DNA from 3 places in the Chamaesiphon sp. OTE_75_metabat_556 genome. Region 1 is predicted to be linked to each of the others. Evidence: riboswitches for the same ligand, from Rfam matches in the RefSeq annotation. Region 1 holds a riboswitch; each other region holds the start of a gene.

Evidence for each region. A riboswitch is a leader RNA that binds a small molecule or an ion and turns the genes downstream of it on or off. The one in region 1 is predicted to bind cobalamin.
Region 2: another riboswitch for cobalamin. It lies ahead of cobG (precorrin-3B synthase); the one in region 1 lies ahead of cobW (cobalamin biosynthesis protein CobW).
Region 3: another riboswitch for cobalamin. It lies ahead of RMO27_RS20305 (energy-coupling factor ABC transporter permease); the one in region 1 lies ahead of cobW (cobalamin biosynthesis protein CobW).

The regions. Positions count from the first base shown of each region.
Region 1 is NZ_JANNDR010000480.1:243-5,819, forward strand. Features, by position in the region: partial or broken gene RMO27_RS19360 (CHC2 zinc finger domain-containing protein) at 1-441, opposite strand, end outside; gene RMO27_RS19365 (hypothetical protein) at 627-926, shown strand; gene RMO27_RS19370 (Uma2 family endonuclease) at 1,008-1,601, opposite strand; gene cobW (cobalamin biosynthesis protein CobW) at 1,705-2,772, opposite strand; cobalamin riboswitch at 2,803-2,952, opposite strand; gene RMO27_RS19380 (biopolymer transporter ExbD) at 3,019-3,420, opposite strand; gene RMO27_RS19385 (hypothetical protein) at 3,998-5,368, shown strand; gene RMO27_RS19390 (MotA/TolQ/ExbB proton channel family protein) at 5,381-5,577, opposite strand, start outside.
Region 2 is NZ_JANNDR010000566.1:16,195-21,066, reverse strand. Features, by position in the region: gene RMO27_RS22250 (precorrin-2 C(20)-methyltransferase) at 19-729, opposite strand; gene RMO27_RS22245 (precorrin-8X methylmutase) at 729-1,382, opposite strand; gene cobG (precorrin-3B synthase) at 1,524-2,987, opposite strand; cobalamin riboswitch at 3,039-3,189, opposite strand; gene RMO27_RS22235 (hypothetical protein) at 3,431-3,640, shown strand; gene cofH (7,8-didemethyl-8-hydroxy-5-deazariboflavin synthase subunit CofH) at 3,791-4,872, opposite strand, start outside.
Region 3 is NZ_JANNDR010000508.1:460-4,780, forward strand. Features, by position in the region: gene RMO27_RS20300 (energy-coupling factor ABC transporter substrate-binding protein) at 1-288, opposite strand, end outside; gene RMO27_RS20305 (energy-coupling factor ABC transporter permease) at 269-1,012, opposite strand; cobalamin riboswitch at 1,072-1,250, opposite strand; gene RMO27_RS20310 (hypothetical protein) at 1,507-2,838, opposite strand; gene RMO27_RS20315 (hypothetical protein) at 2,899-3,363, opposite strand; partial or broken gene RMO27_RS20320 (caspase family protein) at 3,450-4,321, shown strand, end outside.

The DNA of each region.
Region 1 (5,577 bases):
CTGTAGATATTTGAGAGCTATTTCTCCCTGGGGCTGATTGAGTGCGTGCTGATAAAAATTAGCAGTTATCGCCATAATTTCATATAACTGCTCCCGCTGGGACAATCGCCGCTGTAACTCCTGACGCTGTTCCGGCTCCAATGTTTGAACTGGAACCTGATATCTGCGGGCTAAATCTAAGACAACTTCTGTAAACGACTGCTTCCCCAACTCCATCAAGAAAGTAATCGCATTTCCCCCCGCCTGACAACCAAAGCAGTAATACATCTGCTTGGTAGGACTAACAGAAAAACTCGGTGATTTTTCTTGATGAAATGGACAAGAACCTAAATAATCCTTACCCCGTTTTTTGAGCACGACATGCCCGCCGACAACATCAACGATATCGACTTTGGCTTTAACTTCTTCGATCGTATCTGGATGTAAACGAGGAATATCCATCTGGGGAATTGATAGTTGATAGTTGATAGTTGATAGCTGTTTGCTATCACAACGATTTATTAAACATTCTCGATACTTGGCTAATTAAATCAGTAATATAATCGTTTGTTGGTCTTTCCTCATATATGATTGCTATTGCTTATCTGTATTTGTCCAATAAATCATGTTAATGATTTTACAGAGAAATGGAAAACTTCAACCTTAGAACTACCTTACTACTTACTATACAATTTGCATTACTGCATGAAATCACACCTAACATCAGAGGTATAACTTGTGGATGGGATGAATCTAAAATCATGATTAATTTCTACTTTGATGGCGAATTCACAGAGGAAGAAAAAGAATCAATGGAATGTATTGCTACTGAAGTAATAGCTTCTATTCCCACGCTCAAAATGGATGTAGAATGTAGAAGAATAGATGCCCCTGAGTCACTGATTCCATGTAAATTGTTGGACTGGGTATATTTAAGAAAGGAGTAAAGAAGAGTTAATTCGTAAGGTGGGCAATGCCCATCAGTTAGATTTAAACTATCGAAATCAAATTATCTAATCGATTTACTATTACTCAAATACAATCCCGCGATAGACTTGCTCGATCGGGAAACTGAGATTGATACTTTTAAGTTCGATAATATCTCCAGCCCGATAATTAATAATTACCCATTCACCCGCATCATTCTTATGATAAATATCAATCGAGATCGATTTAGCACTAACCAAAACATAATCCTGCAAAATTGGATTGCGACGATACCTATAGAACTTTTCACCACGTTCGCGTAGCGTCTCCAAAGGAGAATCGTAAGCTTCAGTACTATCAGATAAAACCTCAACTATCAGACATGGATAAACAATATATTGAGTATTACTTTTGTCTCGCTCATCACAAGTCACACTTCCATCGGGATAACTATAGTCATCAGTTTCTAAGATGTTAATCCTGGCATCAGAGTTAAGCGTTCTACAGCCACTCTCCTCTAAATGATTTCCCAATAACCGATTAAACTTTGCTGCAATTTCACTATGATTGACAGTGCCACCACTCATCGCATAAACTTCACCATCAATATATTCATGGCGTTCTAATTGCTGTTCTTCCCATGCAAAATATTCTGCGGGAATGAATCGTGGCGCACAATCTTTTACTGCAACCATTATAAAACCTCAAATTATTTTGATTTTGATTTTTGTCACCATCTATAAACTGCTCGATTCACGGTCGGTTGACTTGATCGAAGTTTGGCCATATTTAACTAAATTAGACGAGATCCAATTCTCTATCTGTATCAACAGCTAAAGCAGTAGCGATCGCGACAGGGTCGATCGAGTGACCGATGAATACTAGTTTAGTCTGGCGACGCTCATCGGTGCGCCAGGGTCGATCGTAAAATTGCTCGAACCGATTGCCGACGCCTTGAATGACTAACCGCATCGGTTTATTGGGAACGGCAACGAAGCCTTTAATGCGGTAGATTTCTTGTTCTTTAACGAGAAGTTCTAATTGTTGACGCAATTGTTCGGGGTTAAATTCATAGTCCAAAACCAGATGTGTCGAATCGATCTCATCGTCGTGATCGTGTTCTTCCTCGGTATCGTGATGGCTCGGACGCTGTTCGAGATGGTCTTCCACTGCGGCATTCAATCCTAATATTGTCTCTACATCTACGATACCCCGATCGCTCGTAATAATTTTCACAGCGCGGGGGAGTTCTTGGTTGACTAGATCGATCGTTTGTTGATATTGCTCGGTAGTGACTAAGTCGGCTTTGTTTAAAATTACCAGATCCGCACAAGCTAACTGATCCTCAAATAACTCTTGCAATGGTGTCTCGTGATCGAGATTTTCATCCTCCTGTCTGAGCGCGTCTACAGCCGCCGGATCGCTGGCAAACCGTCCATCTGCCACCGCATCACAATCGACCACCGTAATCACCGCATCTACCGTCGCTGCGGTGCGAATCTCCGGCCATCTGAAGGCGGTAATTAGCGGCTTGGGCAGTGCCAAACCGGATGTTTCGATTAAGATACAGTCAATGTCATCGCGACGGGCAATTAGAGCCTGCATTGTCGGTAAAAATTCTTCTTGTACCGTACAGCACAAGCAACCGTTGGTAAGTTCGACAATATTATTGGGTGATTCAACCTCATCATCGGGGCAAACTTGGCAGGAGCGCAACAACTCACCATCGATACCCAATTCCCCAAATTCATTGACAATCACCGCAATTCTGCGTCCTTGATTGTGGGTGAGTAAATGTCGGATCAGCGTGGTTTTACCGCTACCAAGGAATCCGGTAATGACGGTGACGGGAATTTTTTTGGCCATGTTACTTTAATTCTGTGTATCTCGCACAAATGGGAATATCTACACCTCGGCGGGCATCCTGACTTATCGATGCACGAGTGCATCGGTTTACAGTTGCGAGACAGCGTTGGCTTTGCACCAAACTTTCCCCGTTACCTCCACTGGCTGCTCCCCAGTAGAACCGAGTTCGGTCTTATAGTTTACCGTATTGTTACGATCGAGTGAGATCGTCGCTAGCAAGGTATCCTCAGATCGATCGAATCCAATCTATTTACGCTGAGTGGCGATCGCAAGTTTCACTCCAGGAATCTGACGCACCCGATCCATAACAGCTACTACTCGCCTATGCTCTACCCGTTCGTCGGCATTGATAATGACGAGGGTTTGTCCCTCTTTGGCAATTAGGGATTGAAGTTTGGGGACTAGAGTTTCTACTTTGACTAGCTGCCGATTGAGGGCGATCGCACCTTGAGCATCGATACTGACAATCATCTTGGTTTGCGTTTGACTTTTACCCGTTCCAGCGGTGGGTAAGTTGACAGGCAAACTCTCGTTCCGCGTCAGTGTCAGGGACGTAATGATAAAAAAGGTCAAAATTGCAAATAGGACGTCAATGAGGGCAACGACGTTGATATCTGGCGTGCGATCGGGATTGGGGGGAAGACGCATTGTTTAGAGGATAGAGGATAGTAGACCTCCTGCAAAAGTCCTGAGAAGATCGACAGAGCCTAGCATTGTCAGCACATTGAGCTAATCTTTTATGATTATAATGTGGAAATAGCGATCAGGATTTATGACAGTGGAAACACAAGATACTTGGCAGGACTGGTTATTTGTGGGTAGCTATATCGCACTCCTGTTATTCGTAATTTGGGGCGTACTAATTCGGAAGTAAAGTCGATCGGCCTTAACTGTTCTCAACGGCGGGAATGCCACCGCCAAACCAGCCACTCAGAAAGATGGTGAGATCGTGGTGTTTGAGATCGCGAGAAAACATTACAAAATGTTAGGGAATAGTCATCATCTGGAGCACCTGACTTTAGACTGAAACTACATGATAAATACTAGTGTCAAAAAAAATATAGCAACTGCCATTACAGTTAAGACATAGTACCCGAAATCCTTAAATACAAGCTATTTCAGAGATGAAATCCCCAAGCTAACGGCTGTGATCATTCCCGATCAATCGAGGGCAAACGTAGCATACTTTACTTTTGACACTTAATTAATAACTGGAGAACCGTAAATGGAAATTCTAACTAAACCGCTTGATGACACAGTAATGAGCGATCGGGTGGAACATTTCATGAAAAACATTCAGGCTAACATTCTGAAGGGTCATGGACGCGAGCATGTAGTGTTGCTTTTTCTCACCATCAAACATATCGATAAAGCTCGTGAATTTCTCCAACACTACCCAGTAACAGATGCTTTTACACAGCACGAAGAGACCAAAAAATTCAAGGCGAAACGAGTTCCGGGCGGAGTCGTCCGGCTGGTATTTTTGAGCAAAGCTGGTCTCGATCGATTTGGACATGGCAACAAGTTTAGTGGTTTTGGAGCATTTTCTGGAGGAATGGCTGCTGACACCTCAGTATTGGATGACGGTTCTACCAAGTCATGGCAAACCGAACTCAATCGATCGAGTGATGTGATGTTGCTACTAGCCTATGATAGCGAGATTAAACTCGCCCGAATCATCGGGCAGATGGTTAAAGATTTTGAAAAAGAAGACAGTCCCTTTGAAGTCATGTTCGTGCAGGAAGGTCGTGCTTACAAAAACGCTGACGGTGAAGGTGTCGAGCATTTTGGCTATGTGGATGGTCGTTCTCAGCCGTTGATGATTCAGAGTGCAATAGATAAAGAAACAAGTCAGAACGGGGGCGGTATAGATCGGTACGATCCGACGGCACCGCTCGGACAATTTTTGGCACCAGATCCCCTTGAAACGAGTGGCTTTGGCAGTTTCTTTGTTTTTCGCAAATTGGAACAGAATGTCGCTGGCTTTAAGCGATCTGAAGAACAGCTTGGCGAAACAATAGGACTCAAAGGAGACGATGGCGAACGAGCAGGGGCGATGGTTGTCGGTCGGTTTGAAGATGGAACACCAGTTACTTTGAACGTTAAAGAGGACGGTGTGCCAGTAGTTAATAACTTCGACTACAGTGACGACTCCGATGGGTCAAAATGCCCTTTTCATGCCCACATTCGCAAATCCAATCCTCGCGGATCGAGTCCTGGGGGGCTTGACTTTGATAAGTCAGTACAAATGGCTCGCCGTGGGATTACCTATGGTAGCCGACTTCAAGATCCTGACTCAAAAGAATTCATTGACAAACCCAATGATGGCGTTGGATTACTGTTTATGAGCTATCAGGCTTCAATTGAAAAGCAATTCCAGTTCATGCAAACCCAGTGGGTGAATAACGAGAAATTTCCAAAAGAGAAGATCGGCATCGACCCGGTAATCGGTCAGGGCGGTAGCATACCACAGACCTGGTTCCCCGAATACGGTTCGACCAAATGCGAGAAATCTTCGTTATTCAAGGGTTTCGTGACACTCAAAGGCGGAGAGTATTATTTCACTCCTTCAATTTATGGTTTAAAAAACTTGTAATCATACATCCCTTCACTGAGTAAAATCCAACAACGTCTCATCCAGAGATCCCTTCCTGTCTTCCCACTGACGGCGGTGGAGTAGTTCTAATTGACTGGTGGATGCTTGAATTTGGGCGAGTTGGCGTTGATATAATCCGCGAAATAGGTTGGCACAAATGGACGCGACGATCGCGACTACTAACCCAGATGCTGTCGCAATTAGAGCCA
Region 2 (4,872 bases), on a different contig from region 1:
ATAATCTTAAGTTTTTGCTTAAAATTGGGTTTTGCTGGGGATGATAATCATTGAAAAATAGGGGACATTACTCGGATCGACAGCTTCGATCGACACAATCCGCTGATCCTTAGCCGTGGCGCGTTCGATATATTTAGCGCGATCTAATAAATCTAGTTCACTTAAGACCTGCCGCACTTTCTCAAAATGACGGCGGAGCTTGATAATTGCGACTGCATCTGCATTGATTAATTGCTCTCTTAACGCTTTTGCTGAAAGGGTACCGGCGAGGACGCTAAATACATCATTTTGATAACATAAAGGCATACCAATCGCCGCTGCTGCCGCCATTGGCGATGAGATACCAGGGACAATCTCGGTGATAAATCGATCGGCTAAGCGGGTAAATAAATACATAAATGAGCCGTAAAATAACGGATCGCCAGCGCATAAGACCACCACATCGCGTCCCGCACCCAAATGTGCCGCGATCGGTTTAATCGCCTCACTGTACAATTCATAAGCGGCTTCGGGATCGAGGGCGCGGGGGAAATTAAAACAGACTTCGATTTGGTCGCCTTTGAGATAGGGTGCGACGATCGAGCGCGCTACGCTTTGATGGTCGGTTGCGGCTTGGTAGGCAACTACTGGAGCCGCCTGCAAGAGTCGATATGCTTTGAGTGTCAACAACTCCGGATCGCCAGGGCCAACCCCAATCCCGTATAATTTTCCCGTCTGAATTGCAACCATTATTCCTGCTCCGTGGCTAGTGCATTGACAGCAGCAGCAGCCATCGCGCTACCACCCCGTCGTCCGTGAATTGTCAGAAACGGTACGCCCCGACTATCGGCGGCGAGGGCGGCTTTGGATTCGATCGCGCCGACAAATCCAACGGGGAAACCGAGAATCAGTGCGGGTTTGGGTGCGCCTTCGTCGAGCATTTCAAGCAGTCTAAATAGAGCCGTGGGAGCATTGCCGATCGCGACTACAGCACCAGCCAAATGTGGTCGCCATAGTTCTAAAGCCGCAGCCGATCGCGTATTCTCTAATTGGGCGGCTAAAGCCGGGACTTGGGGATCTGGGAGGGTACAAATCACCCGATTTTCTACAGGTAAGCGCGTACGCGTCACGCCATCTGCTACCATCCGCGCATCGCATAAAATTGGTGCCCCACTTGCCAGTGCCTTGCGTCCAACCCGCACGGCATCGATCGAGTAATCTAGATCGCCGACGATATCAATCATCCCACACGCATGGATCAGTCGCACTGCGACAGTATTGAAATCGGCTGGTAAGGTACCGAGCTGGGCTTCCGATCGAATCGTGGCAAAAGATTGGCGATAAATTTCCGCCCCATCGCGGATGTACTGTAGGGGAGCGGGAATGGTGATTTTGGATGACATGTGGGAGTTGGGAGTTGGGAGTTGGGAGTTCGATTACGCTCACTGCGGGGAGCGGGGCGCGGGGAAAGATCATAGAGTTAATGTTTAATTTATCTGGCGATCGATTTCCGCTGCCGTTCGGATTTTGATGATGATGCAGACTCATTGACGGTTGATAAATGCTGGCAATGATTCTTGAGCATCTAATCTTCGCTGTTGATAATCCTCGATTAGTTTCCCAACGAAGATCGGGATGCGTTCGGGGGGTAACAGATCCCTTGATTCCTGCTCGAATGTGGCTCTAACCTCACCAATTTCTAATCGATAGCGACTACCTCGTTCGGAAGTTTCTGCCTCGCCCCACAGGGTTATATCCGCCAGATCGGGTTGAGCGCAAGATTTTTCGCAACCGCTGAAATGGATATTCAACGGTCGATCGAGCGTAAATTGAGCGGCTAAATACTCAGATAGGGCGATCGCATCGGCTTGAGTATCAGTCGCACTAAACTGGCAACCAGTCGCACCCGCACAGGCTCTCAACAAACTGCTCGGATGAGTGGCTGTTTGCACTAAACCTAGATCGTTAATTAATCCCTGGACTGTGTTCAGATCGATCGATCGGACATCGGGGATAATCACATTTTGCCAAGGGGTGAGGCGAATAGTCCCACTACCATACTGCACCGCGATCGATTCTAAACCTTTGATTTGCGCTACAGTCCACCTCCCCAACAGCAAGACGACACCCACATAGTATCGATCTGGTTGCCGTTGCTGCTGCGCACCTAAATGAAGATCGTTATTTACCTGGATATAATCTCGTTCGCGGAGCGTCCGTTTGGCGGAATCGAGTGAGGTGTTTTTAAAAACAAATTGCCTAGAACCTATGAATTCTCGTCGGACTAGTTCGCCAAACTCAGCCAAACCATCATCACTAATGACATCCCGCAGTCTTGGTTTTCGCCGCGTATCTCCACCAATTACCGTGATGCCCTGGAGATAACTCTGCGCGATCGCCGCCAACATCGGCAAACATTCATCGGTGGTTAAATTGACCCCCACAGGTTGCGGAGCTTCACCACGGTTGCCCATGCCTAGATGCAGACTAAATTCATCCTTGCCAATCGCGAGTAGCGTTATATCATTGGGTCGATCGAGAATGCCAACGCTCCCGCCACCATCGAAACCGACACTAAATTTATTCGATAAGCTACCCAACTCAGGGTGAAGATCTAAGTATTCCAGCCAAGCAGCAGCTAACGGGCGCACATCGATTAATTCCTGCGCGTCAATTCCTGCTGTCGGACTGAGCATGATATTCCGAATGCCATCGACAGCAGTATTACTTGCTGCCAATCCACACTCAGTTAATTTGGTTAATAAATCTCGATCTAAATCTTGTGATAGCGATCGCAGTTGTAAGTTCGCACGATTGGTAACTTGGACGTACTCTAAGCCGATCGTTTCTAGTAACTCGGCGATCATCCGACATTGTAATTCATTTAACACGCCACCCGGAATTCGCAACCGAGTCAACAAGCCATCACGCGCGATCGCTGGATGATAAATATCTGGACAGATCCTGGAGATCGTCTCTGTCAAAGCAAATGGTTCGATAGCAGACACTGACTCTAACTCCTTCCCCATGCGACGCAAGGAAATAGTGAATGTGAGTACCGCATGGGTACGCTCAAAGCACGGTATTCTGACTCGAAGCGTTCGCGCTCCATCACAGTTGCGGCACAGCCCTGGATTCTCACCAGACTTCCCCGATCCCCAAGCTTCATCAATTTAACATGAGATGGGGATCTTTAGGTTTTAGGCTTTAGGGGATAGTGAATAGTGGATAGTGGATAGGGAATAATAGGTTTAGATGTAAGCATCATTGCCCCCAGTCCCCCGTCTCCCTAGTGGAACAATCACTCGATCGACCCGTCATCAAGATTACATTCACATCGCCCTAGGTCGATAGTTCGGAAATCTCCACAATCCAAAATCCTCAAATCGGGGAATTCAGGCTACAATTGGCTGGAGTGTGAGTGAGTAAGTATAAATAACTATCAAAAGCTATGTCTTTCAGCCCCCTGACCCTAGATGCTCCCGTAGCAACCACCGCAGATCGCGCGGTTGGATCTGTTACTTCAGAGCACGAACAGCAAGTTGCTAAATTGATGAAGGCTTTATATCCAGCCGACAGACAAGAAAAATTCCTCGAACTTCAAGCGGAAGTTGATACATTGCTATCCCAGCTCCAAGCCTTGCAGAGAGTCCGCGCATAGGTTATTCAGCAAAAAATTTCCCACCCTCTAAAATAACAACTTTTAAATATCTAAATTTTATTAAAGAGCGATCGAATTTAATTCGATCGCTCTTGTTTTGGCTGGCCTCGAACAGCAGCCCCAACTGGGAAGATCTCAATGTTGCGAACTCTAGATTAATTCATACAGAGTACTGCGTTGGCAATAGTTGCGATCGATCGATCGAATCGCACCTTGTAGATCCGCCACTGATAGGCAAGTGCCACCCTTAGCTCCCGCCATCGTGGTAATATGCTCCTCCATCAACGTTCCACCCAGATCGTTACATCCCCAGGTTAGGGCGGTTTTCGCACCTTCTAGACCCAATTTGACCCAACTGGGTTGATGATTGGGGATATAGTTGCCCAAGAAGATTCGGGCTACAGCAGTTAGCAATAGATTGTCAGCTAAAATTGGTTGATCGCGGCCGACGCGACTGCGGAGCGGAGCAGGTGCTGATTCGCCGACGAAGGGGAGGATAATAAATTCGGTGATGCGGGTCGGAGATCGAGTATCTATTGCTTGGAGTTGAATTTGTTTTAATCGATCGAAATGGGCGATTTGCTGGCTGGGAGTCTCGATATGTCCAGCTAGCATGGTACTTGTCGTCGGCATCCCCAATTGGTGCGCGGCGGTAACAATTTCGATCCAAGTCGCACTATCGATCTTTTCGGGACAAATGACTCGCCGTACCGCATCATCCAATACTTCCGCCGCCGTACCTGGCATCGAACCTACCCCAGCCTGTTGTAAGGCGATAATGACATCGGCATAGCTTAATCCATCTTGACGCGCGATAAATTCGACTTCTTGAGGGGAAAAAGCATGAAGATGAAGCTGAGGAAAGGTAGTTTTAATCGCAGTAATTAACTCTACATAATAAGTCAGCGATCGACCCCCAATCTTGGCACCTGGATGCAATCCGCCCTGCATACAGATTTCTGTTGCTGCTAGTTCTACTGCGGCGGCGGCTTTAGCTAAAATTTGCTCGGTACTCAGCCAGAATGCGCCTTCGGTACCTTCATCGCGGCGAAACGCACAGAAGCTACAGTGCTGTTCACAAATATTGGTAAAGTTGATATTTCGGTTAATAACGTAGGTAACGGTATCGCCAACTTGTTGTTGGCGTAACTTATCGGCTGTTACTCGAATCTGTTCGATAATAGCTGGATCGGTTTGAGTCAGCAATAGCAGTGCATCTGCGGTGGAAATAT
Region 3 (4,321 bases), on a different contig from region 1:
ATCGCTTTTGCGGCGTTCGGTGCGACCTTTGTATAAGCCTAAAATATAACAAGTCACTCCCGATCCGATCGCGGCTTGGGTGGCAAATAAAAAGGTTTCGATTTCACCGCCAGCAGGTTTGAGTATCGGCTCGAACCAAGGTTTGTATCCAGGTTTGACTTGTTCGATCGCCGTGATATTAAGACTATCTGTGGCCTTAAATTCTTTGCCTTGATACATCAAGATTGGAGCCATTGACAAGATGACTGCACCACTGAATAGCAAGATATTAGTTGATAATTTCTGCATCTAAGTTTCTGCCTTTTTGAAATAGTCCGAGGATTTTTAGCTCTTGTTGGCCGTAGTCCTGAAGCCAGTTCCAGACTAATACTGTTAACAACCCCTCACTAATTGCCAAGGGGATTTGCGTAATTGCAAATACACTGACAAATTTAACAAAAGCTGCCATAAACCCACCTTGTACTGCCGGAAAAGCGAGTGCCAATTGCACCGCAGTTACTAAATAAGTACACAAGTCTTCCAACATTGAAGCTAAAAATACCGCAACTTTCTGATGCCCAGTTTTGGCGATCGTCTGGTAGACAACATACGCAACCATCGGGCCGACAATGGCCATCGAAAACGCATTTGCACCCAATGTTGTCAATCCACCATGTGCGAGTAGTATCGCCTGAAATAGCAACACCAACCCACCCATGACGGACATCGCCAAGGGGCCGAACAGAATTGTGCCCAGTCCTGTGCCGGTGGGGTGAGAGCTACTGCCACTGACAGAGGGGATCTTGAGTGCTGAGAGGACGAAGGTAAAGGCTCCAGCTAAGGCGAGGAGTAGTTTGAGTTCTGGATGCGCTTGGGTAATCCGGTTGATGGAGCGTAAACCCAAAGCGAAGAAGGGTAAGGCTGCTACCCACCAAAATACCGCCCACTGGACGGGTAGATAGCCTTCGGCAATGTGCATCGCATGAGCGGGGGTTGGCGAGCCAATGACTAAATAGCTGCTCAAGCCAACCATTGCTAACAATGGGGCAATTTTTCGATATGGAGATGTTGTCACCTTGAACCTCGCAGATGAACTTGATTGCGGATACCAATGGGTGTTCTGACTTAGTTAATTCAAAATCAAACCCGATCTCCAGATCGAATTATGGGATCTCGAACACATTACAGTTGCGGGACAGCGTTGGAGTTGGCACCAATCTTTCCCCATTGATTTCCGTGGCTGTTGACGACAAAGTGCGCTGTTGTGAGTGGTTTGGCCAACTGCTGGATTCATCCTAGCATTTTAACTGCCAGCTCGATCGCCACAAGTGAACGGAGAGTTTTATCGGCTCGATTTCGGGTGGTTGGGGTTGGAGTGCGATCGATCGCCACTGGCGGTTTGGCATCGAGTAGATCGGACGCTACAGTTCGATCTCGATTTTTGCTAGCGAACAGCTCGCACCGCTGAATTAGTGCGTAGATATCGCCAGAAAATTGAGATCGAAATTTGATTGCGGTGCTAAATACTTAGTCTTTCGGACGGATTTTTCGACCCTTAATCTCGACCCACAGACATTTTAGCGATAACATTACCCCCCCTAAGAGCAGAATAGTCCCAATCGGCATGACCACGCTGCCAAACCAAAAATTATTACAAATATGGGGGACTTCTGGTTCTTTGGAAACGCTAAAAACTGCTTTACATTTTTTGCCATCATAATCAAATAAGGTACTGATTGCGGTACCTGCACCAATCAGCGTAACTAGGTTTTGAAAGTTGAGATCGCGTTCGGATTTTTCGATTTCAATCTGACTGCGTAGCGCACTAATATTCGTTTCCAGCAATTTTAGCCCAAGTTGCATGTTCTCTGTATCTTTATCGATTTGAGCCAGATATTTTTTTTCAGCTAAATCACCAAATCGATCTAGAAATTCGAGATCGTTGCTTTGAACTGCCTTGGTTTTGATCTGTTCTAGACGGTTTCGGTAATTAACGAGATTAATATTAATAATTTGTTTTTGAAATGAGAGATTTAATAGATCACTCGTATAAGCATTGAGAATTTTTTTAACATCATTGAATAAGACCTGCAAATCAACTAACTTGACATTGATATTCTGGCTGTTCTGAATTTTTGATGCATTATCTTCAACTTTTTTATAATGATAAATCAAAGATTCTTTAAGAGCACGGCTTTGATGATAAGCCCACGAGATCTTATGGCTATAGCAAAATAAACCTATCCAATCTGTGTAAAATTCAGCAGCTTTTTCTAGTGTCGATCGATCGGGGAATAATATAATTAATACGCGATCGCTAGCCACAGATGGCGATCCCCAGACTTCAAAGATTTGGGCATCTAAAAATGTGCCTTTACCTCGGATTTCCGGTGTCTCTTTAGTTGTGAACAATGCTTGGTAGCAATCGATCGCGATCCTCTCTGGATCTGGGTGTGCTGCGGTCAACCAGCCGGAAACCGTCCAAGTTCTCCCAATTGTTAAAGCTTTAGATGCGGCAGCTTTAGCAATTTCTGTGGCGATCGAACTAAACGAGTCGATCGATTGAGGCTCAGTTAAGTTATTGACCGAACAATCAATTTGCAAGCCATAAGTATCATTGAGGAGTACCGGATAGTAATATCCTTCCAATCGCAGATCGACAGGCTTGAGCTTGATTCTGGTAGGTGTTGTTAATTCTAGATATTCAGTTTCAATTTCAGTGTTTTTGAAATCTAGACCTGAAGGTAATCTAGTCAGAAACGCTTGATAATTTTGCGTAATTTCATCAGCACTAGCATTGAGCGGACTCCTGAGATCGTAGATAAATAAGTCAATCGTTGGATAGAATAGCTCATTCATATATTAGGGCAAGAGAATATTTTTGCAAGGCAAAATGTAAATAATGCCGATCTTGAAAAATCATAGGCTATTTTGATTTAAAAATTCTTTGACTCGATCGAGAAAAGTATATTCTTGGACTTTTTGCTCGGGGCAATCTGCTTGATTGACCGCAATTACCACATTATTCAATTGCTGCTCGTAGCCTGTTGCTGGTGTTACTGGGGTCATTCCTTTGGCAATTAACGGCGATGCATCCACACTCGATCGCTCGTTTTTTTCCGTTGTCAGTAGTAAATCGATGGGAATTGCTCCCGAACGATCGAGCTGTTCTTTGTACGATCGGTAGAATTGAAATAATTGGGGATTACCTTGGATAGTCTGGATCAGATCGGCTTCGAGATGACTCGTCCAGGCTTTGGGTTGAATGTTTAAATCTTTAGCAACTGTCTGTAATTTTTCTTTTTCAGAAGTGCTCAAGACGTCTGAAAAATCCCGTAGTGCCAACAGATATGCTAAGATTGTATTACTGTTTGTTACTTCCATAACTTTTACCTCAATTAGATGAGGTAATATATCTTGACGTTCTTAACGTAACACTTACCAGACTGAGTTGTCAGCCAAGCTGAAATATGACTTCACATTGGGAAGCATTAGTTGTCGGCATTAATTACTACCCGCATCATACCACCCTCAAGCCATTGACTGCGGCGGCTAATGATGCCGAAACGATTGCGGTGCAACTCGAACGATATGGGTTTCAAACCTTTCGCGTCCACCGACTCCCACGGATGGCCGATCGCAAGGGTGAATTGCACATCGATACCGAGGCTGGAGTCGTCAAGATTCAAGAATTGAGAGAAGCGATCGCCAACTTACTCAATCCCCCCGATCGTCATCCTCCAGAAACAGCTTTATTCTTTTTTTCGGGTCATGGTTGGCGTCAAACGATCGATGGTCGAGAAGAGGTATTTTTAGCCACCAGTGATGTACTGCCGAGCGATTGTAACTATGGTATTTCACTCAGTGAGTTAGGCCATCTGATTCAAACCAGCCCCGTTAAAAATCTGATTATCTGGTTAGATTGCTGTTATAGCGGCAAAGCAATCGAGTATCTGCCGACTAATAAAAATTATTGTATTTTTACAGCGACTCGTTCCTACGAACCAGGGGTAGAAATTAAGCATCAGCAAGGTTTGTTTACGCAGGAGTTGATAACAGGTTTAAATCCCGATCTCGATCCAGATGGCATGGTTGATAGCCATAAACTGGCTAAACATATTCAAGAACGGATGAAGCAAGCAGGGCAATCGCCGCAATGTGAGAATTCTAAGCGATCGATTCTGTTGACTAGTAACGTCACTCACACAGCTTTTAAAGATGAATGTCCCTACCGTTCCCTGGCATATTTTACCGAACAGATCAAAGATGCTCAAGTTTTCTATGGCCGGACGAAGTTAACTCAAGATTTAATCGAGCATATCAACCACAAAGACCGCTTAAT